DNA from 3 places in the Streptomyces sp. Tu6071 genome. Region 1 is predicted to be linked to each of the others. Evidence: riboswitches for the same ligand, from Rfam matches in the RefSeq annotation. Region 1 holds a riboswitch; each other region holds the start of a gene.

The links. A riboswitch is a leader RNA that binds a small molecule or an ion and turns the genes downstream of it on or off. The one in region 1 is predicted to bind thiamine pyrophosphate.
Region 2: it holds a riboswitch for thiamine pyrophosphate, as region 1 does, so the genes downstream of both, STTU_RS02875 (purine-cytosine permease family protein) here and thiC (phosphomethylpyrimidine synthase ThiC) in region 1, are expected to answer to the same signal.
Region 3: it holds a riboswitch for thiamine pyrophosphate, as region 1 does, so the genes downstream of both, STTU_RS07970 (thiamine ABC transporter substrate-binding protein) here and thiC (phosphomethylpyrimidine synthase ThiC) in region 1, are expected to answer to the same signal.

What each region holds. Positions count from the first base shown of each region.
Region 1 is NZ_CM001165.1:3,837,371-3,845,051, reverse strand. It holds gene STTU_RS15880 (metallophosphoesterase family protein) at 1-87, shown strand, start outside; gene STTU_RS15875 (hypothetical protein) at 629-1,555, shown strand; gene STTU_RS15870 (hypothetical protein) at 1,700-2,056, opposite strand; gene thiC (phosphomethylpyrimidine synthase ThiC) at 2,259-4,061, opposite strand; TPP riboswitch at 4,054-4,201, opposite strand; gene STTU_RS15860 (YibE/F family protein) at 4,273-5,757, shown strand; gene STTU_RS15855 (SsgA family sporulation/cell division regulator) at 5,999-6,454, opposite strand; gene STTU_RS15850 (DUF5326 family protein) at 6,937-7,155, opposite strand; gene STTU_RS15845 (cupin domain-containing protein) at 7,514-7,681, opposite strand, start outside.
Region 2 is NZ_CM001165.1:683,853-691,533, forward strand. It holds gene STTU_RS02850 (TetR/AcrR family transcriptional regulator) at 94-801, opposite strand; gene STTU_RS02855 (hypothetical protein) at 1,068-1,370, opposite strand; gene STTU_RS02860 (hypothetical protein) at 1,587-1,898, shown strand; gene STTU_RS02865 (M4 family metallopeptidase) at 2,610-4,649, shown strand; gene STTU_RS02870 (carboxylate-amine ligase) at 4,784-5,929, opposite strand; TPP riboswitch at 6,133-6,226, shown strand; gene STTU_RS02875 (purine-cytosine permease family protein) at 6,218-7,654, shown strand.
Region 3 is NZ_CM001165.1:1,981,341-1,989,021, reverse strand. It holds gene rpsB (30S ribosomal protein S2) at 1-69, shown strand, start outside; gene tsf (translation elongation factor Ts) at 229-1,068, shown strand; gene pyrH (UMP kinase) at 1,257-2,030, shown strand; gene frr (ribosome recycling factor) at 2,215-2,772, shown strand; gene STTU_RS07980 (phosphatidate cytidylyltransferase) at 2,772-3,896, shown strand; gene rlmN (23S rRNA (adenine(2503)-C(2))-methyltransferase RlmN) at 4,159-5,268, shown strand; TPP riboswitch at 5,615-5,740, shown strand; gene STTU_RS07970 (thiamine ABC transporter substrate-binding protein) at 5,816-6,904, shown strand; gene STTU_RS07965 (ABC transporter permease) at 6,916-7,681, shown strand, end outside.

The DNA of each region.
Region 1 (7,681 bases):
TACGCGGACCGCCTGGCCGTCGCGATGGACGGCGGCGTGACCATGACGGGGACGCTGCTGGTACGTCAGGTGCCCTTCCCGGCCTGACACCCCCCGCCCTGCCCCACCACCCCGCACGCCCCGCGCTGCCCCACCACCCCGCACGCCCCGTACGGCACCCACCACCCGCACGCGCCGTACGCCCCCCCCGGCCATCACCGCGCCGCCCCGGGTACCCGCGCGCCGCACGGCCCCGCACGCGCCGCGCCGAAGGCCCCCGCACGCGCCACCCCGCGCCGCCCCCGCCACCACCCCCGTACGATCCGCGCCGCCCCGCCACGGCCCCGTACCACCCCCACCCACCCGCACTCCGTGCCCGCTCCGGCGCACGGCGATCCCGCACCGCCCCGCGCACGAGCACGCCCGCCGCCCGTACGCCCCTCCCGGCCTGCCCGGACGGGCGCGCCACCCGGCGTGCGGGGGGCGCACGTGCCGCCGCGTCCCCCTGTACGACCGGTCAATTTCCGGAAACACCCTGTTACCCTGCGCCGTCCCCGGCCTACCATCGCCTTATCCGTAGCAGGCTCTCCTCCGCTTCCGCCCTCTGCCCGCACCCAGCGGGCGCCTTGGCCCTACGGAGCATCGGGGGATGCACATGAACAGCGCTCCGCACTTGCTGCCCGAGGACCACCCCGAGTTCGAGCGAGTCCTCGACGAGGCCCTGCGCCAGGCCGTCCCGCGGCCGGCCGCGCCGGACCCCGACGGGCAGTTCCCCGCCACGCGGCTGAAGGCCCTGGCGCTCGGCTCGGCGGGCCTCATCGCCGCCACCGCCGCGCCCGAGTACCGGCATTACGTCAGAGTCCGCGAGGACCTGCGGATACGCGCGTCCGGGGACACCGAGAGGGCCGAGGTACCGGTGCGGGCGCAGGAGGGCGGAGGGCTCGCCGCCGCGCTCGGTGAGGTGACGGAGGCATCGGGAGCCGGGGCCGTCGCCGTGGTCGCCGCGCTCACCCCCGTGCTCGCCGCGGTCGCCGCCGTCGTCCTGCTGCTCATCGGCTACCTGCTGCGGCTCGTGGACAGCGAGCACGTCATCGGCGACGCCCTGCTCACCGCGGGCTGGATCTTCGCCCTCCTCGCAGCCGCCGCCATCCTCGTCGCCGGGGTCGCCCTGCTGCTCGCCGCCCTGCGCAACGGAGCCACCGCGCTCCCCGCCGACCCGCGCCGCGCGCGAACCGCCGAACCCGATCCGGAGGCCGAGGGCGTGGAGCGGGCCCGCGCCGACTGGCGACGTGCCCTTCTGGAGAAGGGATTTCTGCCCTTCTTCCAGGAGCACTTCCAGAACGACGCGGGCCTCCAGGAGCACGGCGGGGAGGGCCCACCGGGCGAGGAGGGCCCCGCGCAGGACGGGCCCGTGCCGAGCCGCAGCGGCGGTGCCTCCCGTATGCCCCGACTCGGCTACCACCGCCCCGGCTTCAGCAGCCCCGAGGCGGACGGTGAGGCGGCCTCCCGCCCCCGGTACTCCAGCCCCGACTTCAGCAGCCCCGACTTCGGCGGCCCGGAACACCGCCCGGAGTGAGCGATGTTTCACGTGAAACATCGCAAGCCGTCGCCCCCGCTCGGGCGGCCCCACCCCACGCCATCCCCCTCGGCACCCGCCCCCGCACGCGGAAGAGCCCGATGTTTCACGTGAAACATCGGGCTCCGAGGGGAACTCCCCTCGCTACAGCTTCCCGCCGGTCAGCCGCGTGAGCGGTCCCACCGCTCGTACGCCGGACTTCCGTCCCGCGAGGAACGAGGCAGTGGCCACCGTCAGCAGCCCGGCGCCCGCGCTCGCCGCGGCCACCTTGTGCTCGCGGACCGTACCCCAGGCCGTGCCCGCCGAGGCGACGGCCTTCTCCGAGACCTCGGAGACCTTGCGCCGCCCGGCGTCCACGCCCGTCCTGGCCTTCGCTTCGACACGCTTGCCCGCCGCTCCGGCGGCGCGCGCACGTGCCCGTGCCGCCTCGGTGGCCTCTTCCGTCTTCGCCCCGGCCACGGAGAGCGCCGCATCGGCCTTCTCCGACGCTGTTGCCGCCACCGGGGCATTGTCGGTCCCGGGCGCGGAGGCCGAAGCGGCCACGGCGTCGCGGGAGTGCTTGGTCTGCGGGTTCTCTCCAGTCATGGCCTGCGGGTTGCCGCTCAGCACCGGAGGAAACCCGCGACCGGGCGGTGAAATGGGCCCGGAACCGGGCCGGGACACGCCATGAGGAGCCCGGCCCGGCCCGCCCGACGGCTCCCGCTCACTCCGCCAGCGGCAGGTACACGCGGTTCCCCGACGCGGCGAACTCCCGTGACTTCTCCATCATCCCGGCCGCGATCTCCTCCTTGCTCAACTCCGCCTCGCTCTCCGCCCCGAATCGCTCGCTGATGTCCCGACTGATCCGCATCGAGCAGAACTTCGGCCCGCACATGGAGCAGAAGTGCGCGGTCTTCGCAGGCTCGGCGGGCAGCGTCTCGTCGTGGAAGGCCCGCGCCGTCTCCGGGTCGAGCGACAGGTTGAACTGGTCCTCCCACCGGAAGTCGAAGCGCGCCTGCGAGAGCGCGTCGTCCCACTCCTGAGCCCCCGGGTGCCCCTTCGCGAGGTCGGCGGCGTGGGCGGCGATCTTGTACGTGATGACACCGGTCTTCACGTCGTCCCTGTCGGGGAGCCCGAGGTGTTCCTTCGGCGTCACGTAGCAGAGCATCGCGGTGCCCCACCACGCGATCATCGCGGCGCCGATGCCGGAGGTGATGTGGTCGTAGCCCGGCGCGACGTCCGTGGTGAGCGGCCCGAGCGTGTAGAACGGCGCCCCGTCGCACACCTCCTGCTGCAGCTCGACGTTCTCCTTGATCTTGTGCATCGGTACGTGCCCGGGACCTTCGACCATCGTCTGCACGCCGTGTTCGCGGGCGACCGCGGTGAGTTCGCCGAGCGTGCGCAGCTCGGCGAACTGCGCCTCGTCGTTGGCGTCCGCGACGGAGCCGGGCCGCAGCCCGTCGCCGAGCGAGAACGTCACGTCGTAGGCGGCGAGGATCTCGCACAGCTCCTCGAAGTGCGTGTACAGGAAGGACTCCTGATGGTGAGCGAGGCACCACGCCGCCATGATGGAGCCGCCGCGCGAGACGATGCCGGTGGTCCTGCGCGCGGTGAGCGGCACGTACGCGAGCCGCACCCCCGCGTGCACGGTCATGTAGTCGACCCCCTGCTCGGCCTGCTCCACGATGGTGTCGCGGTACAGCTCCCAGCTCAGCTCCTCCGCCTTCCCGCCGGTCTTCTCCAGCGCCTGGTAGAGCGGCACGGTGCCGATGGGGACGGGGGAGTTGCGCAGAATCCACTCGCGGGTGGTGTGGATGTTCCGCCCGGTCGAGAGGTCCATGACGGTGTCGGCGCCCCAGCGCGTCGCCCACGTCATCTTCTCGACCTCCTCCTCGATCGAGGAGGTGACCGCCGAGTTGCCGATGTTCGCGTTGATCTTCACGAGGAACCGCTTGCCGATGACCATCGGCTCGCTCTCGGGGTGGTTGATGTTCGCGGGCAGTACGGCCCGCCCGGCGGCCAGTTCCTCGCGTACGACCTCGGGGGCGACGCCCTCGCGGAGCGCCGCGTACTCCATCTCCGCCGTGATCTCGCCGCGTCGCGCGTACGCGAGCTGCGTCACCGGCGCCGCCGAGCGGGCGCGACGCGGGCGGCGCGGACGCCCGGGGAAGACCGCGTCGAGGCCGCCCGCGCCGCCACGCGGGACGGTGTGCTGGAGACCGTCGTCCTCCGGCCGTACCACCCGGCCCGGATACGTCTCGGTGTCGCCGCGCGCCGCGATCCACGGTGCGCGGGGGGTGTCGAGCCCGCGCCGTACGTCCGTGGTGACGGACGGGTCGGTGTACGGGCCCGAGGTGTCGTACAGCGTCAGCGCGCGACCATCGCTCAGGTGCACCCTCCGCACGGGCACCCGCAGCCCGGCCCGTTCGCCCTCGACGTACGCCTTGTGCGCGCCGAGAGCGCGGGTGGGTGCGGTGGTGTCGTGCTGCTGCGCGGAGGCAGGGGTGTGCGCGTCCGATGTGGTCATGAGACCTACTCCCTACGCCGGCATTACCCGGTAACAGGTTCAGCGGTCGGCGCAGCGTTCGTCCTCCGGCCGCGCGTGCGGCCGTACGAGGAGATCAGCGCCCTCTCAGCCCGGTGCTCCGAGCTCCCGCGGGGACAAATCGCGTCCCACGCTAGCGTCCGTCCGGGCGTGCTGGCCAGAGGGCCCCCTCCGTTCTTGCGATGATCGGCCGGTGACGACGCCACCTCCCACGCCTCAGGCGCCCGCACCGCCCCCCTCGCCCCCGGAGGACCGCGGCCGAGCCCCGGGCCACGAGCACAACCACCACCACGGCCCGGCGACGCCCGGTTCACGGCGGCTGCGCACGGTCATCGCGGCTGTCCTGGTCCCCTTCGCCGCCGCCGTCGTCGCCGGGCTCGTCCTGCTGTGGCCCGGTGCTCCGGGGGCACACGAGCGGTCGGGCGTCGGCTTCGACCGGCAGACCGTCAGCGGCAAGGTCACGGGCATCGAGCACGTCGGCTGCAACGACGCGGCCGGGGGCGGCGGCGCGGGGGCGGGAGGCGGCGGGAACGGCCCGCAGGACCCCTCGGCAGGCGGTACGGGCTCCTCGGCGTCCGGCGGTACGGGGGCGTCGGGGCCGGGCGCGGAATCCGGCGCGGGCTCGGGGGAGCACGCGGCGGGTGTCTGCGAGCAGGCGACGGTCGAGATCACCGAGGGGAAGGACAAGGGGCACCGCTACCCCGAGCTGATCCGCCCCGACGCCTCGCGCCGGCTCCACGCGGGCCAGCTGGTCGTCCTCGCCTACGCGCCCGACGCGCCGCGCGCCCTCCAGTACTCCGTCACGGACGTGGGCCGTACCCCGCCGATGGTGCTGCTGGCCGCGGTCTTCGCGCTCGTCGTCGTGGCGGTGGGAAGGCTGCGGGGCCTCATGGCGCTCGTGGCGCTCGCGGTGAGTTTCCTGGTGCTGACCTTCTTCATCCTGCCCGCGATCCTGGAGGGGTCGAACCCGCTCGTCGTGGCGGTGGTCGGGGCGAGCGCCATCATGCTGATCGCCCTTTACCTGTGCCACGGCCTCAGCGCACGTACCTCCGTCGCGGTGCTCGGCACCCTCACCTCGCTGCTGCTCATCGGGGTACTGGGCTCGCTCTTCATCGGCTGGGCGGCGCTCACCGGCAACACCGACGACAACACGGGGCTCATCCACGGGCTCTACCCGCACATCGACATGAGCGGGCTGCTCCTGGCAGGGGTCCTCATCGGCTCACTCGGTGTGCTCGACGACGTGACGGTCACGCAGACTTCGGCCGTCTGGGAGCTGCACCAGGCCGACCCCGGGATGACGCGGCGCGCGCTGTACCGGGCGGGGCTCCGGATCGGCCGCGACCACATCGCCTCGGTGGTCAACACTCTGGTTCTCGCCTACGCGGGGGCCGCGCTACCGCTCCTGCTGCTCTTCTCGCTCGCGCGCAGCGACGTGGGCGCGGTCGCGACGAGCGAACTCGTCGGCGAGGAGATCGTGCGGACGCTCGTCGGCTCGATCGGCCTGGTCGCCTCGGTGCCGGTCACGACGGCGCTCGCGACCCTCGTGGTCTCGGCGGACCGTGTTCCGCACCCGCCGTCGTCCGGCGTCGGGGGCGTTCCGCCGCGACCTGAGGTGCCCGGCCCCGTATCCGCCGGGCGGCTGCTCGGGGGCGGCGGACGCCGCAGGAAACGCTGAGGGGCGGGCACGCGGGCGGGCGCGGGGCCACGACGGGCACGACGGACCTGACGGGCACGGAGCCGCGACGGGCACGGAGCCGCGACGGGCGCGAGGGGCGGGCGGGCCGTTGCGGGCACGACGGGCGGGCGGACCGCCGCGAGCGAGGGGCCGACGGACCCGACGCGGCACGGGGGTGGGCGTCGCTCCGGTTCCCGGCGAGGGTTCCGGGCGGATTCCGGCCTGGGGGTTCCGGGCGGGCTCAGCCCGCGCTCGGCTCCTCGGCGAGGATGCGGTGCAAGGCGTCGTCGAGGTGGCTCTCGAAGTCGGCGCAGGCGCGCTCCTCGCCCAGCGGGACGAGGCGGTCGGTGCGGTCGAGGAAGGCGACGATCGGCGCCATGCCCACCCGGAAGAGGGCCTGGTCGGTGCCGACCTGGAGCCTGATGTGCAGTTCTCCGGGGCCCTCCCCGTCGAGCAGGGGCTCCGGCTCCACGGGCGAGACCCGCACGTCCCCGTCGCCGCACGCCTCGTCGATGCCGTCCGCCAGCAGTTCGCGCCCGAACGTCCACGAGACCGGGGCATCACCGGGCAGGTGGAAGGTGAGCCGTACCGCGTAGGGATCGGCGGCCTCGTAGCGAAGCTCGACGGGGATACGGAACGAGAGCTCCTCGGAAACGAGGAAGCTCATCATGACCTCTGCCTGTACGGACTCGCGCATCGCCAACCCCGTCGATTGCCGTCACCTTGCCAGGGGCAAATCCCCTGACACTCCTGACATCTAGCTCAGTGAACACATCACATCACAGCGCGTGATCCCGCTGTTGCTGATTGCGGGAAGAAACGTGAGGGAAAATCCGTCCGAGCCGTTTCCGGTCGGGCGGTTCGTGGAATCCCCGCCACCGATCACCCGTATTCCGGCTGCCCCCAGGGGTTCCGCACATGCAAGGCGCGCGGGGATTCCTCCACGTTCACCCCTTCGGCCCGCATGGACCATACGAACACACCGGCCCCGGGCGGCAACACCGACGGCCCAAGCGTCACGCAGAGCTATGCATCAGTGGAGGACAAGGGCGCTCCTCCGGACGGGAGTTGATGGTCGACGACACCCATTCGGGGGGTGTTCCGTCAACTCCGGGACGCGGAATTCCCCCGCCGGTGGCCGCGCGACGGGCGCGGCGCGGACCGGCGCGGGCCGCTCGCTCAGCGCCGGCTTCCTGGCCCCGCCGACTCCTTGAACTTGCGCACGACGAACACGAGCGCCGCGACCACGACGACGAAGACGAGCACCTTGAAGAGCAGGCCGATCACCACACTCAGAACAGAGACGATCACCCCGCCGAAGATCGCCAGCGCGATGAGCGGAACGGCCACCCACTTCACCCACCACGGAAGGTCCGTGACTATCTCCCGCACACCCATCGTTGCTCCCTCGCTTCCACCGGTTCCGGGTCCCGCCCGGCCTGTTTCGATGCTAGGCGGGAAAACCCGGCAAGAGGGCGCTCGGCAACCCTGGCTTATCCCTGATTCGTACCCCTAGGGGAGAGGGCCCCTATATCCGTGGGAACCCTGAGAAACACCCCGCTGAACTGGCCTTTCCCTCTCAGGGTTCCCACCCGGAACCGCCCGCGGATTCCCGGGACTGCTCGCGGGTTGCCGAACCGCCCGCGGGTTCCTGGGCCGCCCGCCGGTTCCCGGACCGCCCACAGGTCCCCGGACCACCCGCGGATTCCCGGACCGCCCGCAGGTTCTGAGGGCGCTCGCTCCCCCGGCGTCCTCCTCAGCCCTCCGGCGGCGAGAAGACGACGAGGACCCGCAGGTCCTCGCTGATGTGGTGGAAGCGGTGCGGGGTCCCCGCGGGCACGTAGACGACGCTGCCGCGCGCGACCTCCGTCGTCTCCTGCCCCACGGTGAGCGCGGCCCGCCCACTCACCACGAGGTAGACCTC
Region 2 (7,681 bases), 3.2 Mb from region 1:
ACGGTCGGGGTCGAGCGGTCGGTACGGGGATACGGGACGAGGACACCCGGGGCGGCGGACCGGCACCGCTTCCCGGTGGGGGCTGTCCGCCCGTCAGTCGGTGGGCCGCCGCAGTCCGGCGGCGAGGTGGGTGAAGACCTCGGCGAAGGTCTCCGCGAGGTCGGTGTCGGCGGGGCGCGCGCACCAGTGCTCGAAGGTGACGCGTACCGCCGTGTGGGCCACGGCGGCGAGGAGCCGGGCGAAGAGGGGGATGTCGGCGCCCGCCCACTCCCCCGGGTCCGCCGCGCCTTCGGGAGGGCTCGGCGGGGTGGGTGCCGGGGCCGGCGCGGTGCCGGGCGAGGTCCGCTCCAGCCAGGTGGCGACGGCGCGGGCGAGTTCCCGCTCGTCGCTGGAGTACGCGTTGAGGCCGCGCACGATGAGGTGCGGGGAGCGCTGGAAGACCTCGAACTGGAGGTTCAGCAGTTCCTGCCGTTCCTCGAAGCCCGTCAGCTCGCCGACGAACGCGGAGCGGACCGCCTCCAGCGGTGACAGTTCGGCGGGGGCGGCGCGGACCGCCTCGTGAATGCGCTCCGAGACGCCTTCGTCGATGACGACGAACGCGTCGTCATGGCTGGCGAAGTAGTTGAAGAAGGTACGGGGCGAGACCCCGGCGGCCTCGCTGATCGCCTCGACCGTGACGTTCTCGGCCCCGTGCTCCGCGGCGAGCCGGATGGCGGCCTCGGCGAGGGCGGCGCGGGTCGCGCGCTTCTTCCGCTGCCGGAGCCCGCCGCCGGGCGCGTGGTCGTTCGTCACGCCCTGCATAGTAGGCAAAAATGCAGAGTCTGCAAAATGCTCCGGCGTGCGGGCGGTCGACCAGCGCGAACGGCGCCTCCGCGCGCCGGGCACGGCGAGGGCCCGGCGGTCAGCCGGAGCAACAGCGCGCGGACGCGGGGCGACTGGGGTGCGGCGGGATCAGCTTGTTGAGCCCCGGCTCGCGGAAGCGGGTGCACCTCACCACAGAGCCCAACGGCGAGTGCCAGGTCGGCACGGGAGGGGAACGACGGTTTGGACGAGCCGCGGCCCGCTCCTCACAGCGGCGGCGCGCCGTTCCCCGTCGCCCGGCCCGATTCCCGCGTGTCCTCGCTGACCCACTCCAGCAGGATCTCCCCCTCGGCGCCGGTCGGGAGGCGCAGGAGGAGGGCCAGGCCGCTCAGGTCCGCGAGGGCGCGGGAGCCCGCCGCCGCCTCCAGGGTCGCGGTCCAGGGTTCGCCGCGGCCCTCGGGGCCGTCCGAGGGCTCCAGGACCGTGAGGGACACGACCACGTCGATGCCGGCCGCGCTCACCCCCGTGCCCTCGCCGAGCAGCAGGGCGGGACCTTGGTAGCTGCGCATGCGCGTTCTCCTCTCCGCCTCTCTCCGCCTCCAGGCTGCTCCGGGTGGGCCGGGGACGCATCCCGGCGAGACACATCCCGGCGGCCCGGGGCGCACGGGACCACTTCGACACCTTCGTACCGTTTGACAGATATGGCCGCGATGGGACGCTGGAGAGTGCGGGTACCGCAGTCGCGCGCCCCGTAGGCCGGGGCCCCGCACCACCCAGGAGGCCGCATGTCGAAGCACCACCGCTCCCAGTCCGAGGAGAACAGCCCCCGTCGCGGGATGCCCCGCAGGCCCGACGACGACCGGCTCGCCGCGCGTGCGGAGGAGGAGCGGGTGCGGGCCGGGCTCGACGCGTACGACCCCGCCGACGTACCTCCGGCGACGGACACGAATCCGCCCGGGCGGGTGACGGAGAGCCCCGAGTACCGCGACGAGAAGACGGAGCTCGACCGCGAGGTCCGCAGGGGCGAGGCGCGCCCGGACCAGCTGGAGGCCCGCAAGGAGCGCGACCCGTACCCGCCCACGCACTACGACGACTGAGCGGGACCCGCGCGGGAGGAACGGCGGCGCGGCACGGACAAGGGCGTGAGCCCGGTCCGTGCCGCGCCGCCTTCGCACACGCCGCGCCGCCTTCGCACACGCCGCGCCGCCTTCGCACACGCCGCGCCGCCTTCGCACACGCCGCACCCCCCTCGCACGTGCCGCACCGCCCCCGTGTACGGCGCCCCGCCTTCGCCCCAACGCCCCGTCTCAGTAAGTGAGTTAAGCGGGCCCGACCACGCGGGCGTACGCCGGTCCGGGGAGACGCGAGGGCGGCGCGCGCCGCCCTCGGCCGCGCGGGGACGCCTGCCGCCGCAGTTTCCGGCCATCCAGGGCTCAAACCTGGTGATCTATGCGCGTCAAAGGTGCGGGTCCCGGGAGGAAGAGGAGGGAAACGGGCGGTCCGGACGATTCAGCGGGCGGCGACATTGCGGGCACATGTCGACGGGGGACGAAGCGGGGCTTTCCCGGCCGGACGGCAAGCGGCTTCTTTTCCAATTCTTTCCCCGGGAACGGGTCCGCATAGCGACCCCGCGCGTCCGGGAGCCGAACGGAATCCGCCAACCTCGTGATGCGCACCTGACATTCAGCGGCCGGGGCTGCCACAGTCTCCCTCGGCCAGCGGTCGGCACGCTCCTTCCCCACCGCCCACCGCGGGCCCTTCGTCACCCCACCGGCCGCCTGTGCGCGGCCCGTTGAAGGAGCCCTTCCTTGAGACGAACCTCCTCCCGCCGCGCCGCCGCCACCGGCGGCGCACTGCTCGCGGTCTCCGCGCTGCTGACCGCCGCGATGCAGACGGGCGTGGCCACCGCCGCGCCCTCCCCCACCGGGAAAGCCGCCTCGGCGGCCAGGCCGGGAGCCCTGCCGGCGAAGCTGTCCCCCGCACAGCGCGCCGAACTCATCGCCAAGGCACAGAAGAAGAGCGCCGCGACGGCGGGCGAACTGAGCCTCGGCGCCCAGGAGAAGCTGGTCGCCCGCGATGTGATCAAGGACCAGGACGGCACGCTGCACACGCGCTACGAGCGCACGTACGACGGACTGCCCGTCCTCGGCGGCGACCTGGTCGTCACCACGAACCCGGCCGGTGAGACCGGCAAGGTCGTACGGGCCTCGCAGGCGAAGCTCAGCGGCGTGAAGACCACCGCGAAGGTCCCCGCGGCGACGGCGCAGAAGCAGGCGCTCGGCGCGGCGAAGGCGCAGGGCGCCGCGAAGCCGGCGACCGACCAGGCGCCGCGCAAGGTCGTGTGGCTCGCCGAGGGCAAGCCCGTACTCGCGTACGAGACCGTGATCGGCGGGCTCCAGGAGGACGGCACGCCCAACGAACTGCACGTCGTGACGGACGCCGCGACGGGCGCGAAGCTGTACGAGTACCAGGGCATCGAGAACGGCACGGCCAACACGCAGTACAGCGGCACAGTGACGATCAGCACCACGAAGTCGGGTTCGACGTACAACCTGACGGACGCGACGCGCGGCGGCCACAAGACGTACACCCTCGCCAACAAGACCTCGGGCACCGGGACGCTCGTCTCCGGTCCCGACGACGTGTGGGGCGACGGGAAGGGCACCACTCCCGAGACGGCGGCGGCCGACGCGGCCTACGGCGCGCAGGAGACGTGGGACTTCTACAAGAACACCTTCGGGCGCAGCGGTATCCGCGGTGACGGCGTGGCCGCCTACTCGCGGGTGCACTACGGCAACCAGTACGTCAACGCGTTCTGGGACGACAGCTGCTTCTGCATGACGTACGGGGACGGGGCGGGCAACGCCGCGCCGCTCACCGCGCTCGACGTCGCGGGCCACGAGATGAGCCACGGCGTCACCTCGGAGACCGCGGGCCTCAACTACAGCGGCGAGTCCGGCGGTCTCAACGAGGCGACGAGCGACATCTTCGGGACGGGGGTGGAGTTCTACTCCAACACCGCGACCGACCCCGGTGACTACCTCATCGGCGAGAAGATCGACATCAACGGCGACGGCACCCCGCTGCGCTACATGGACAAGCCCAGCAAGGACGGCGCCTCGGCCGACAACTGGTCGTCCACGCTCGGCAACAAGGACGTGCACTACTCCTCGGGCCCCGCGAACCACTTCTTCTACCTCCTCTCGGAGGGCAGCGGCGCCAAGACCGTCAACGGCGTGAGCTATAACTCGCCGACGTACGACGGGCTTCCGGTCACCGGCATCGGCCGGGACAAGGCGCTCCAGATCTGGTACAAGGCGCTCACCACGCAGTTCACCTCCACCACCAACTACGCGGGCGCCAGGACCGGCACGCTCGCGGCGGCCTCCTCGCTCTACGGGGCGACCTCGGCCGAGTACAAGGCGGTGCAGGACGCCTGGGCGGCGATCAACGTCGGCGCCCGCTCCGGCGGCGGCACGGACCCGGGCAACGGCGGCGGGACGGTGTTCACCTCCACCACCAAGGTCGCGATACCGGACGCCGGTTCGGCCGTCACCTCCTCGCTCGCGGTGACGGGTCGCAGCGGCAACGCGCCGTCGAACCTGTCGGTCGCGGTGGACATCACGCACACCTACCGCGGTGACCTCGTGGTGGACCTCGTCGCCCCGAACGGCACGAGCTACCGGCTCAAGAACTCCAGCTCCTCGGACTCGGCGGACAACGTCAAGGCCACCTACACCGTCAACGCCTCCTCGGTCGCCGCCAACGGCACGTGGAAGCTCAAGGTGCAGGACGTCTACTCGGGCGACAAGGGCACCATCAACGGCTGGTCGCTGACCTTCCCGTAAACCCCCTCGCAAGATCTCGGCGGAACTGGACCCCCCGCCGGACGCGACGCCCCGGCCACCTCAGGTGGCCGGGGCGTCGTCCCGTATCAACTGCCTTTACCGAAAGGGGGTTTCCCCTCTGTGCCGGGCGTCCGTCAGCCCACCACTCCCCACTCCCCCACGTCCCCCGGCGCCTGCCCCCGCGCCGCCGCCCGCTGCCGCCGGGCCGGTTCGCCCCGGTGGAGGAGGTCCCGGACCACCGCATTGACCTCCTCCTCGTCCCCGAGGTCCGCGAGCGCCTCGCCGACGTGGGCGAGCAGGGCCGCGACCGCTTCGCCCGCCGGTACGGCCGTGCCGCTCTCCGGGTGGACGAGCGAGCCGCCGAGCCCGTACCGCGCCGCGGTCCACAGCGCGGCGGCGACGTCGTGCGCCGGGACCGGCGCCGGGACGCGGCCCGCCGCGCGCTCGCGCAGCGCCGTGACGACGAGCGCGCGCGTGAGCCCTGCCTGCGCGGCGACCTCGCGCACGGTCGGCATGACATCGGCGACGCGCACCTCCAGCGTCGGGACGTGCGCGGACGGGCGGGCGAGCCAGTAGGCGTTGCGGGCGCGTTCAGGGAGGACACCGGTCGCGAAGAGCCTGCGGTGCGTCGCGTCGTAGTCGGCCGCGTCCGTGAAGTACGGCGGGATCTGCGTGGTGGGCCAGCGCGAGAGGACCATGGTGCGCCAGCTCGCGAAGCCGGTGTCGACGCCGTGTTCGTAGGGGGAGTTCGCCGAGAGGGCGAGGAGCACGGGCAGCCAGGGGCGGACGTGGTCGAGGGCGTGCACCGCGGCCTCGCGGTCGGGGACGCCGACGTGGATGTGGCAGCCGCAGGTCTCGGTGCCCTGGGCGAGGAGGCGGTAGAGCCCGGCGACGTCGCGGTAGTGCGGAGCCTCCGTCGGGGTGCGGGGCGGGGCCTGGCGTGCCGCCGTGCCGTGGGCGAGGACACGGCAGCCGGCCTTTCCCGCCGCCTCGACGAGGCGCTCGCGCGCGGCGGAGACCTCGGCCCGCAGCTCGGGCAGGCCCGCGCACACCGGGCTCGTGGTCTCGATCATGCTGCTGAGCAGTTCGCGCTGCGGGACCGTCACCGCTCCCTTGGGGTGGAGCCTGTGGTGCACGTCGAGCACCCGTTCGGCGGCGTCGACCGGGACCAGGGTCTCGGCGTCGACCAGCAGGAACTCCTCCTCGGCGCCGAGGGTGGGGGGTGCGCTGTGGGCCGCGGGTAAGCCCGCGCCCCCGCTCTGCGTTGCGCTGGCGGGCATGCGGCAGCTCCTCGTGAAGTGGAGTGGGACGCGGGAGGCCCGAACGGCGGGCCCCGGGGCCGGGCCTATCCACTTTGCCGCCGGCGGAAAGGTCGCAGGAGAGCGCATACGGGGCGCCCCGGCGCACGGAGGCCGTGCTTCCGCGATCCGGGGGCGCGAAGGTCCTTCGCGGCGCCGCGCGACCAGGCGTTACGCTGGCGGCATCACCGGACACGGGGTGCCCCGCCAGGGGCTGAGATCACACCCGTCGAACCTGAACCAGCTCGTACTGGCGGAGGGATGTCTTCCATGTCATTGCCGCATGCCCCCGGTCACGCCCCGGAGGGCACGGCCCTTCAGCGCTCGGACCCGGCCTCCCGTGTCTTCGGCGGCCGGATGCCCGAGGCCCCCGGCGATCTGCGCGTCGAGGCGCGCGGCATCGCGCCCGTGCCCGACGACCGGCGCTACGGCGGTCCGGGCAGGCTCTTCACGGTGTGGTTCGCGCCGAACCTCACCATGACGGGGGTCTTCACGGGGACCCTCGGCATCGTCCTCGGTCTCGACTTCGCGACCGCGCTCGCGGCGGTCGTCGCGGGCACGCTCCTCGGGGCGGTGCCCGTCGCGTACCTCGGTACGTGGGGCAGCGGGACCGGGGCCGGTCAGCTCCCGCTCTCGCGGCTCGCCTTCGGGCCCGCCGTCGTGCTGCCGGGGGTCCTCCAGTGGCTCTCGTCGGTCGCGTGGGACGCGCTCATCGGCCTCTTCGGCGGGGACGCGCTCGCGCGGCTGTTCGACTGGCCGTTCTGGCTCGGGGTGCTCGTGATGATGGCCGGGCAGGGCCTCGTGGGGGCGCTCGGTTACGAGGCGATCCACCGGCTCCAGAAGCTCATGTCGTTCGTCCTCGCGGTGGCCTTCGTGATCCTCGCCGTGAAGATGCTCGACGGCGTGAGCCCGGCGGCCTCGGGCAGCGCGCACGGCATGGACCGCTTCGGCGCGATCATGCTGACCAGCACGGTCGCGCTGAGCCTGTCGCTGTCCTGGGCCCCGTACGCGAGCGACTTCAGCCGCTATCTGCCGACGAAGACCTCGCGGACGCGGATGTTCTGGTACACGCTGCTCGGTGTGAGCCTGTCCTTCGTCGTCGTGCAGACGCTCGGTCTGTGGGGCGCCTCGGTCTTCACCGACCAGACGGCGGGCGGCGTCGAGAAGCTGCTCGGCGGGGGCTGGCTCGGCGCCTTCGGGCTGCTCGCCGTCGCGCTCGCCGCGCTGTGCAGCAACGCGATGAACGACTACAGCGGCTCGCTCGCGCTCCAGACGGTCGGCGTGCGCGTCCCGCGCCCACTCGCCGCGGCGGGCGCGGCGGCGCTCGGCTTCCCGCTCGTGCTGTGGATGCACGCCGCCGACACGACCGCGCGCTTCCAGAACGTGCTGCTCTTCGTGGGCTACTGGATTCCGGGGTTCGTCGCCGTCGTCGTCGTGGACTGGCGCGCGCGGGCCGGGGCGAGGGCCCGTACGGGTACGGGGCTCGACCTCGGCGTCGAGAGCGCGCGGCCCGTGCCGTGGTGGCCCGCGCCCCTCGCGTTCCTCGTCGGTTTCGCCGCCGCCGTGCCCTTCATGAACACCTCGCTGTACGCGGGCCCGGTCGCCGACGCGCTGCACGGCGCGGACCTCGCGTACTACGTCGCCTTCGTGGTGGCGCTGCTCGTCTACGCCCCGCTGCGGCTGCGCGCCGGCCGCGAGGCCGCGTGATCCCCGTACCACCCCTGGGAGTCCTGC
Region 3 (7,681 bases), 1.9 Mb from region 1:
GACGCCGAGGTCGCCGAGGTTCCGGCCGCCGAGGCCGAGGCCGTCGAGGCGCCGGCCGAGCAGGCCTGACCTTCCGGGGTTGCTGACGGCGGGGGCCAGGCGGCCCCCGCCGTCCACCCGTAGAATCCCGCGGTCCGAGGGTGCCCACGCCGCTCACCTCCGGTGGCGGCGGCAGGGCCGCGCCGTACGGACCGCGCCCTCCAGACTTCGAGAAAGACTCACAGGATCATGGCTGCGAACTACACCGCCGCCGACGTCAAGAAGCTCCGCGAGCTGACCGGCGCCGGCATGATGGACTGCAAGAAGGCGCTGGACGAGGCCGAGGGCGACGTCGACAAGGCCGTCGAGCTTCTCCGCGTCAAGGGCCAGAAGGGCGTCGCCAAGCGCGAGGGCCGCTCCGCCGAGAACGGCGCCGTCGTCTCCCTCCTCGCCGACGACCACACCTCCGGCGTCCTCGTCGAGCTGAAGTGCGAGACCGACTTCGTCGCCAAGGGCGAGAAGTTCCAGGCCGTCGCCAACACGCTGGCCGAGCACATCGCGAAGTCGTCCCCCGCCGACCTGGAGGCGCTGCTCGCCTCCGAGATCGAGGCCGGCAAGACCGTCCAGGCGTACGTGGACGAGGCCAACGCCAACCTCGGCGAGAAGATCGTCCTCGACCGCTTCGCGCAGTTCTCCGGCGGCTACGTCGCGACGTACATGCACCGCACGATGCCCGACCTGCCGCCGCAGATCGGTGTCCTGGTCGAGCTCGACAAGGAGAACGCCGAGGTCGCCAAGGACGTCGCGCAGCACATCGCCGCCTTCGCGCCGAAGTACCTCTCGCGCGAGGACGTCCCGGCCGAGGTCGTCGAGTCCGAGCGCCGCGTCGCCGAGGAGACCTCGCGCAACGAGGGCAAGCCCGAGGCCGCGCTCCCCAAGATCGTCGAGGGTCGCGTCAACGGCTTCTTCAAGGAGGTCACCCTCCTCGACCAGCCGTTCGCCAAGGACAACAAGAAGTCCGTCAAGAAGGTCCTGGACGAGGCCGGTGTCACCCTGAAGCGCTTCGTGCGCATCAAGGTCGGCATCTGAGTCCGTACCACGACCGGCTCGGCGTCCCGCCCGGTACCCGCCGGACGGGGCGCGGAGTTCCTTGTCCCGCACCCCACAGGGCGCGGGACAAGGCGCTGATCTGACGAGGAGGCCATTGCCGTGCACGGGGTGCCCACAACGCCCGCCGGCAATGGCCTTCTTGCTATGTGCATCACGAGGAGAACCCCATGACCATGGCCGAAGCCGACAAAACCACCGATTCCAGCGTGCACGGCAAGGGCGCCGGCCGCTTCTTGCTGAAGCTGTCCGGTGAGGCGTTCGCCGGTGGCGGCGGGCTCGGGGTCGACCCCGACGTGGTGCACACCATCGCGCGCGAGATCGCCGCCGTCGTACGCGACGGTGCCCAGATCGCCGTCGTCATCGGCGGGGGCAACTTCTTCCGCGGCGCCGAGCTGCAGCAGCGCGGCATGGACCGCGCGCGGTCCGACTACATGGGCATGCTCGGCACGGTCATGAACTGCCTCGCGCTCCAGGACTTCCTGGAGAAGGAGGGCATCGACTCCCGCGTCCAGACGGCGATCACGATGGGACAGGTGGCCGAGCCGTACATCCCGCTGCGCGCCGTGCGGCACCTGGAGAAGGGGCGCGTCGTCATCTTCGGCGCAGGCATGGGGATGCCGTACTTCTCCACCGACACCACCGCCGCGCAGCGCGCCCTGGAGATCCACGCCGAAGCCCTCCTGATGGGCAAGAACGGCGTGGACGGCGTCTACGACTCGGACCCGAAGACCAACGCCGACGCCGTCAAGTTCGACGCCCTCGGCTACGGCGAGGTCATCACGCGCGACCTCAAGGTCGCCGACATGACCGCCATCACCCTCTGCCGCGACAACAAGCTCCCGATCCTCGTCTTCGAGCTGCTGACCGCGGGCAATATCGCCCGGGCGGTCAAGGGTGAGAAGATCGGCACGCTCGTGAGCGACCAGGGCACTCGGGCCTGACCGCCGCGTGCTCCGGCCGCCCTCGTGGGCGAGCACGGAGCGCCGCCGCCGCGCGATGGGATGGACAAAGCCCCGTCGCTCGGACACCGTGCAGTACGGAAGCGACGCAGCCGGACCTGTGCGCCTCTCGCCCCCCGGCGGGACGAACCTCATCAGGCCAACTCAAGACACGCAGGAGCAAGTGGTGATCGAAGAGATCCTCCTCGAAGCAGAGGAGAAGATGGAGAAGGCCGTGGTGGTCGCCAAGGAGGACTTGGCAGCCATTCGCACCGGTCGCGCGCACCCGGCGATGTTCAACAAGATCGTCGCGGACTACTACGGGGCGCTGACGCCGATCAACCAGCTCGCCTCGTTCTCGGTGCCCGAGCCCCGTATGGCCGTCGTGACGCCGTTCGACAAGAGCGCGCTGCGCAACATCGAGCAGGCCATCCGCGACTCGGACCTCGGCGTCAACCCGAGCAACGACGGGCACATCATCCGGGTGGTCTTCCCGGAGCTGACCGAAGAACGCCGCAAGGAGTTCATCAAGGTCGCACGGACCAAGGGCGAGGACGCACGCGTCTCGATCCGCGCCGTGCGTCGCAAGGCCAAGGACGCCCTCGACAAGCTGGTCAAGGACAAGGAGACCGGCGAGGACGAGGTGCGCCGCGCGGAGAAGGAGCTCGACGACACCACCGCGAAGTACGTCGCGCAGGTGGACGAGCTGCTCAAGCACAAGGAATCCGAGCTGCTTGAGGTCTGATGAACGACTCCTCCTGGGACGCGCCGTCCCGTACCGGATACGGCGAGCCGTGGCCCACCTCCGGACAGGGGGCTGCCTCGGCGGGTCCCGTGTACGAAGGGCATGACGTCCAAGAGACTCGGCCCATGCCCATCGTGCCCGACGTACCCGCGAACGGCGGCGACCAGGACGACGACCGGGGGGCCGCTCGGCTGAGTGGTCCCCTGTTCCGCGACGAGGTGCCGCGGGAGCCCGGCCGGACCGAGCCCGTACCGCCCGCGACCCCGGTCGCGCAGCCGTCCCCGGCACCGAGCCCCGGCCGGCAGAAGAAGAGCGCCGGCCGGAACCTGGGGGCGGCCATAGGGGTCGGCCTCGGTCTCGGCGTCGTTGTCGTCGCGTCGTTGTTCATCGTCAAGGCCGTCTTCGTCGGCGTCATAGCGCTCGCCGTCGTCGTCGGCCTGTGGGAGCTGACCTCCCGCCTCGCCGAGCGCAAGCAGATCAAGGCGCCGCTGATTCCGCTCGCGGCGGGCGGCGTCGCGATGGTCGTCGCGGGCTACGTGCGGGGCGCCGAGGGCGCGTGGGTGGCGATGGCGCTGACGGCGCTCGTCGTGCTCCTCTGGCGGATGTTCCAGCCGCCGGAGGGCTATCTGCGCGACGTCACGGCGGGCGTCTTCGCGACGTTCTACGTGCCGTTCCTCGCGACGTTCGTCGCGCTGCTGCTCACGGCGGACGACGGGCCGCGGCGCGTGCTGCTCTTCCTCGTGCTCACGGTCGTGAGCGACACCGGCGCGTACGCGGTGGGCTGGCGCTTCGGCACGCACAAGCTCGCCCCCCGCATCAGCCCCGGCAAGACGCGCGAGGGACTCCTGGGCGCGGTGAGCTTCGCCATGGTCGCTGGCGCGCTGCTGATGCAGTTCATGATCGACGACGGTCAGTGGTGGCAGGGGCTGCTCCTCGGCCTGGCCGTCGCGGGCAGCGCCACCCTGGGCGACCTGGGTGAGTCCATGATCAAGCGGGACCTGGGGATCAAGGACATGGGAACGCTGCTGCCCGGCCACGGCGGCATCATGGACCGGCTCGACTCGCTGCTGCCCACGGCGCCCGTCGTGTGGCTGCTGCTCGTCCTGTTCGTCGGCTCGGGCTGAGGGCCGGGCGGCTTTCGCGACGAGGTCCGTGCCGGGCTGGGGCTGATGCCTCTCCTTCGACTCGGGGTGAGGTCCGGGCGCGCGTTACGCTGAAAGGGTCCGCCGTGACGTACGGCGGACCCTTTCGTGTACGGCCTCACGCCGCGTCGCGCCCCGCAGGGCGACATCGCGCACCGTACGCCGCCCCCGAGGCGCCCACCCGGCGCGTCGTCGCGTCCCCAGGGGCGCGCGGCGCCGCACCGTATCTGAGGAGTATTGGCCCATGCCGCCCGCACCGGGAGAACTCACCTTCGTCGCGCCGCGCGGTGCCAAGAAGCCCCCTCGTCACCTCGCCGACCTCAGCCCCGCCGAGCGCAAGGAGGCCGTCGCCGCCATCGGCGAGAAGCCGTTCCGCGCCAAGCAGCTCTCGCAGCACTACTTCGCCCGCTACGCCCAGGACCCGGCGCAGTGGACCGACATCCCCGCCGCGGCGCGGGGGCGGCTCCAGGAGGCGCTGCTGCCCGAGTTGATGTCGGTCGTGCGGCACATCTCGTGCGACGACGACACGACGCGCAAGACGCTGTGGCGTCTCTTCGACGGCACGCTCGTCGAGTCGGTGCTCATGCGCTACCCCGACCGCGTCACCATGTGCATCTCCTCGCAGGCGGGCTGCGGCATGAACTGCCCGTTCTGCGCGACGGGGCAGGCCGGCCTCGACCGCAATCTCTCGGCGGCCGAGATCGTCCACCAGATCGTCGAGGGCATGCGCGCGCTGCGCGACGGGGAGATTCCCGGCGGACCGGCGAGGCTCTCCAACATCGTCTTCATGGGCATGGGCGAGCCTCTTGCCAACTACAACCGCGTCGTGGGCGCCATCCGAAGGCTCACCGACCCGGAGCCCGACGGGCTCGGGCTCTCGCAGCGCGGCATCACGGTGTCCACCGTGGGCTTGGTGCCCGCGATCCATCGTTTCGCGGACGAAGGGTTCAAGTGCAGGCTCGCCGTCTCGCTGCACGCCCCGGACGACGAGCTCCGGGACACGCTGGTGCCCGTCAACACGCGGTGGAAGGTACGTGAAGTTCTGGACGCCGCGTGGGAGTACGCGGAGAAGTCGGGGCGGCGGGTGTCGATCGAGTACGCGCTCATCCGCGACATCAACGACCAGGCGTGGCGCGGCGACCTCCTGGGCCGGCTCCTGAAGAACAAGCGCGTGCACGTCAACCTCATCCCGCTCAACCCGACGCCCGGGTCGAAGTGGACCGCGTCGCGGCCGGAGGACGAGCGCGCCTTCGTGGACGCGATCGCGGCTCATGGTGTGCCGGTGACGGTGCGCGACACCCGGGGGCAGGAGATCGACGGCGCGTGCGGGCAGTTGGCGGCGGCGGAGCGCTGAGGGAGCATGGCGCGGCGGCGCAGGGCGGCGGGGTGCCGCGTGTGCCGCGAGGTGACGTGGTGCCGCGACGCGACGTGGTGGCGTGCGACGCGGCGTGCGTGGGTGTGGGCAGGATGCGGCGGGGCAGGCGCAGGGCATGTCGTGTGCACGATGCGGCGTGGACGTCGCGCAGGCGAGGCGGCGAGGACGTGGGGCACGCGACGTGGCGTGGACGGCGCGAGGCACGTCGCACGCGGTGCGGCCTGGACGGCACCGGTGCCCCGCGCGGCGTAGCGATAGGGTGGGAGAGCAGCATCGCTCGCGGCGCGTCCGGGAGCGCGACATCTTCATACTCCGTACGACGTACACATTCCGACAGGGGAGCGCCACAGCGCTGAGAGTGCGACACCACACCGGTCACCGGTGTACAGGTCGCAGACCCTCTGAACCTCGCCCGGGTCATTCCGGGTAGGGAGTTCGGTCACCACTCATGCTGTTGTGCCCTGCCCGCGGCCTCGCCGGCCGCGGGCAGGGCCGCGTCTTCTCCTGGCCACCCCAGGAGGAATTCATGTCCACCCGACGCAAGACCGTCGCCGCCATAGTCGCGGCGGGTCTGGCCGCTACCGGCCTCGCCGCCTGCGGCGACGACTCGGCGGCCGATGCCGGCCCGTCGAGCGGCAAGACCGTCACACTCGTCAGCCACGACTCCTTCGCCGCTTCCAAGAGCGTGCTGAAGAAGTTCGAGCAGAAGACCGGGTACCGCCTCAAGGTCCTCAAGAGCGGCGATGCCGGTCAGGCGGTGAACCAGGCCGTCCTCACCAAGGGGCGTCCTCAGGGCGACGTCTTCTTCGGCGTCGACAACACCCTGCTGTCCCGCGCCCTGGATCAGGGAGTCTTCCAGCCGTACGAGGCGAAGGGACTCTCCGCCGTCCCCGCAGACCTCCAACTCGACGGCAAGCGGCACCGTGTCACCCCCATCGACACGGGTGACATATGCGTCAACTACGACAAGAAGTACTTCGAGGGTAAGAAGCTCGACCCGCCGAAGACCCTCGCCGACCTCGCCGACCCCGCCTACAAGAACCTGCTCGTGACGGAGAACACCGCGACGTCTTCGCCGGGTCTCGGCTTCCTCCTCGGAAGCGTCGCGCAGTACGGGGAGCGGGGGTGGCAGACGTACTGGAAGAAGCTTCGCGCCAACGGCGTCAAGGTCGTGGACAGCTGGGAGCAGGCGTACAACGAGGAGTTCTCGGGCTCCGCCGGTGGACACAAGGCGGGCGGCGACCGGCCGCTCGTCGTCTCGTACGCCTCCAGCCCGCCCGTCGAGGTCCTCTACGCGGATCCGCGGCCCGAGGACGCGCCCACGGGTGTCGCGACCGGGACGTGCTTCCGGCAGACGGAGTTCGCGGGTCTGCTCGACGGTGCGCCCAACCCGGAGGGCGGCAAGGCGCTCCTCGACTTCCTGCTGAGCGACACCTTCCAGCGGGACATGCCGCTCCAGATGTTCGTCAATCCGGTCGTCAAGGGGACGGCGCTGCCGGATCTGTTCACGCGGTACGGAGCGGAGGCCGACGGAGCGCGGACCGTCGCGCCGCAGAAGATCGCCGAGCACCGTGAGGACTGGATCAACGCCTGGACCTCACTGGTCGTCAAGTGAGGTCGCGCGGGATGTCGCCTGGGACGCCGCACGACGCGTCGGCGCGCGCCGTAGGTCGCGCTGACACGTCGCGACGTCCCGCGCGACGTCGCCTCACCCCGGCGCGTCCCGTGACGCGACGTCGCGTCACCGTGCTGCTCCTCGTCGCGGCCGCCGCGCTCTTCTTCGCGCTGTTCTTCGGCTATCCCGTCGCGGCGATCGTGGGGCGTGGGCTGCACACCTCGGCGGGGTGGCAGCTCGGCGCCGTCGCGGATGTCCTGGGGCGCCGCGACATACGCGACGTGCTTTGGTTCACGACGTGGCAGGCCCTGGTGTCCACGGCGTTGACCCTTCTCCTCGCACTGCCCGGGGCGTACGTCTTCGCGCGCTTTGCTTTCCCCGGGAAGGGCGTGCTGCGCGCCGTCGTCACGGTGCCCTTCGTCCTGCCCACTGTCGTGGTCGGCAGCGCCTTCCTCGCCGTACTCGGGCGCGGCGGGCTGTTGGACGAGCTGTGGGGCGTGCGCCTGGACACCACGGTCTGGGCGATCCTCGCGGCCCACGTCTTCTTCAACTACTCCGTCGTGGTGCGCACGGTCGGCGGATTGTGGGCGCAGCTGGACACGCGGCAGGAGGACGCCGCGCGCACCCTGGGCGCTTCGCGCTGGCGGGCCTGGCGGGCGGTCACGCTGCCTGCGCTCGCTCCCGCCGTGGCGTCGGCCGGCTTGATGGTGTTCCTGTTCACCTTCACGTCGTTCGGGATCGTGCAGATCCTCGGCGGCCCGGCCTACTCGACGCTGG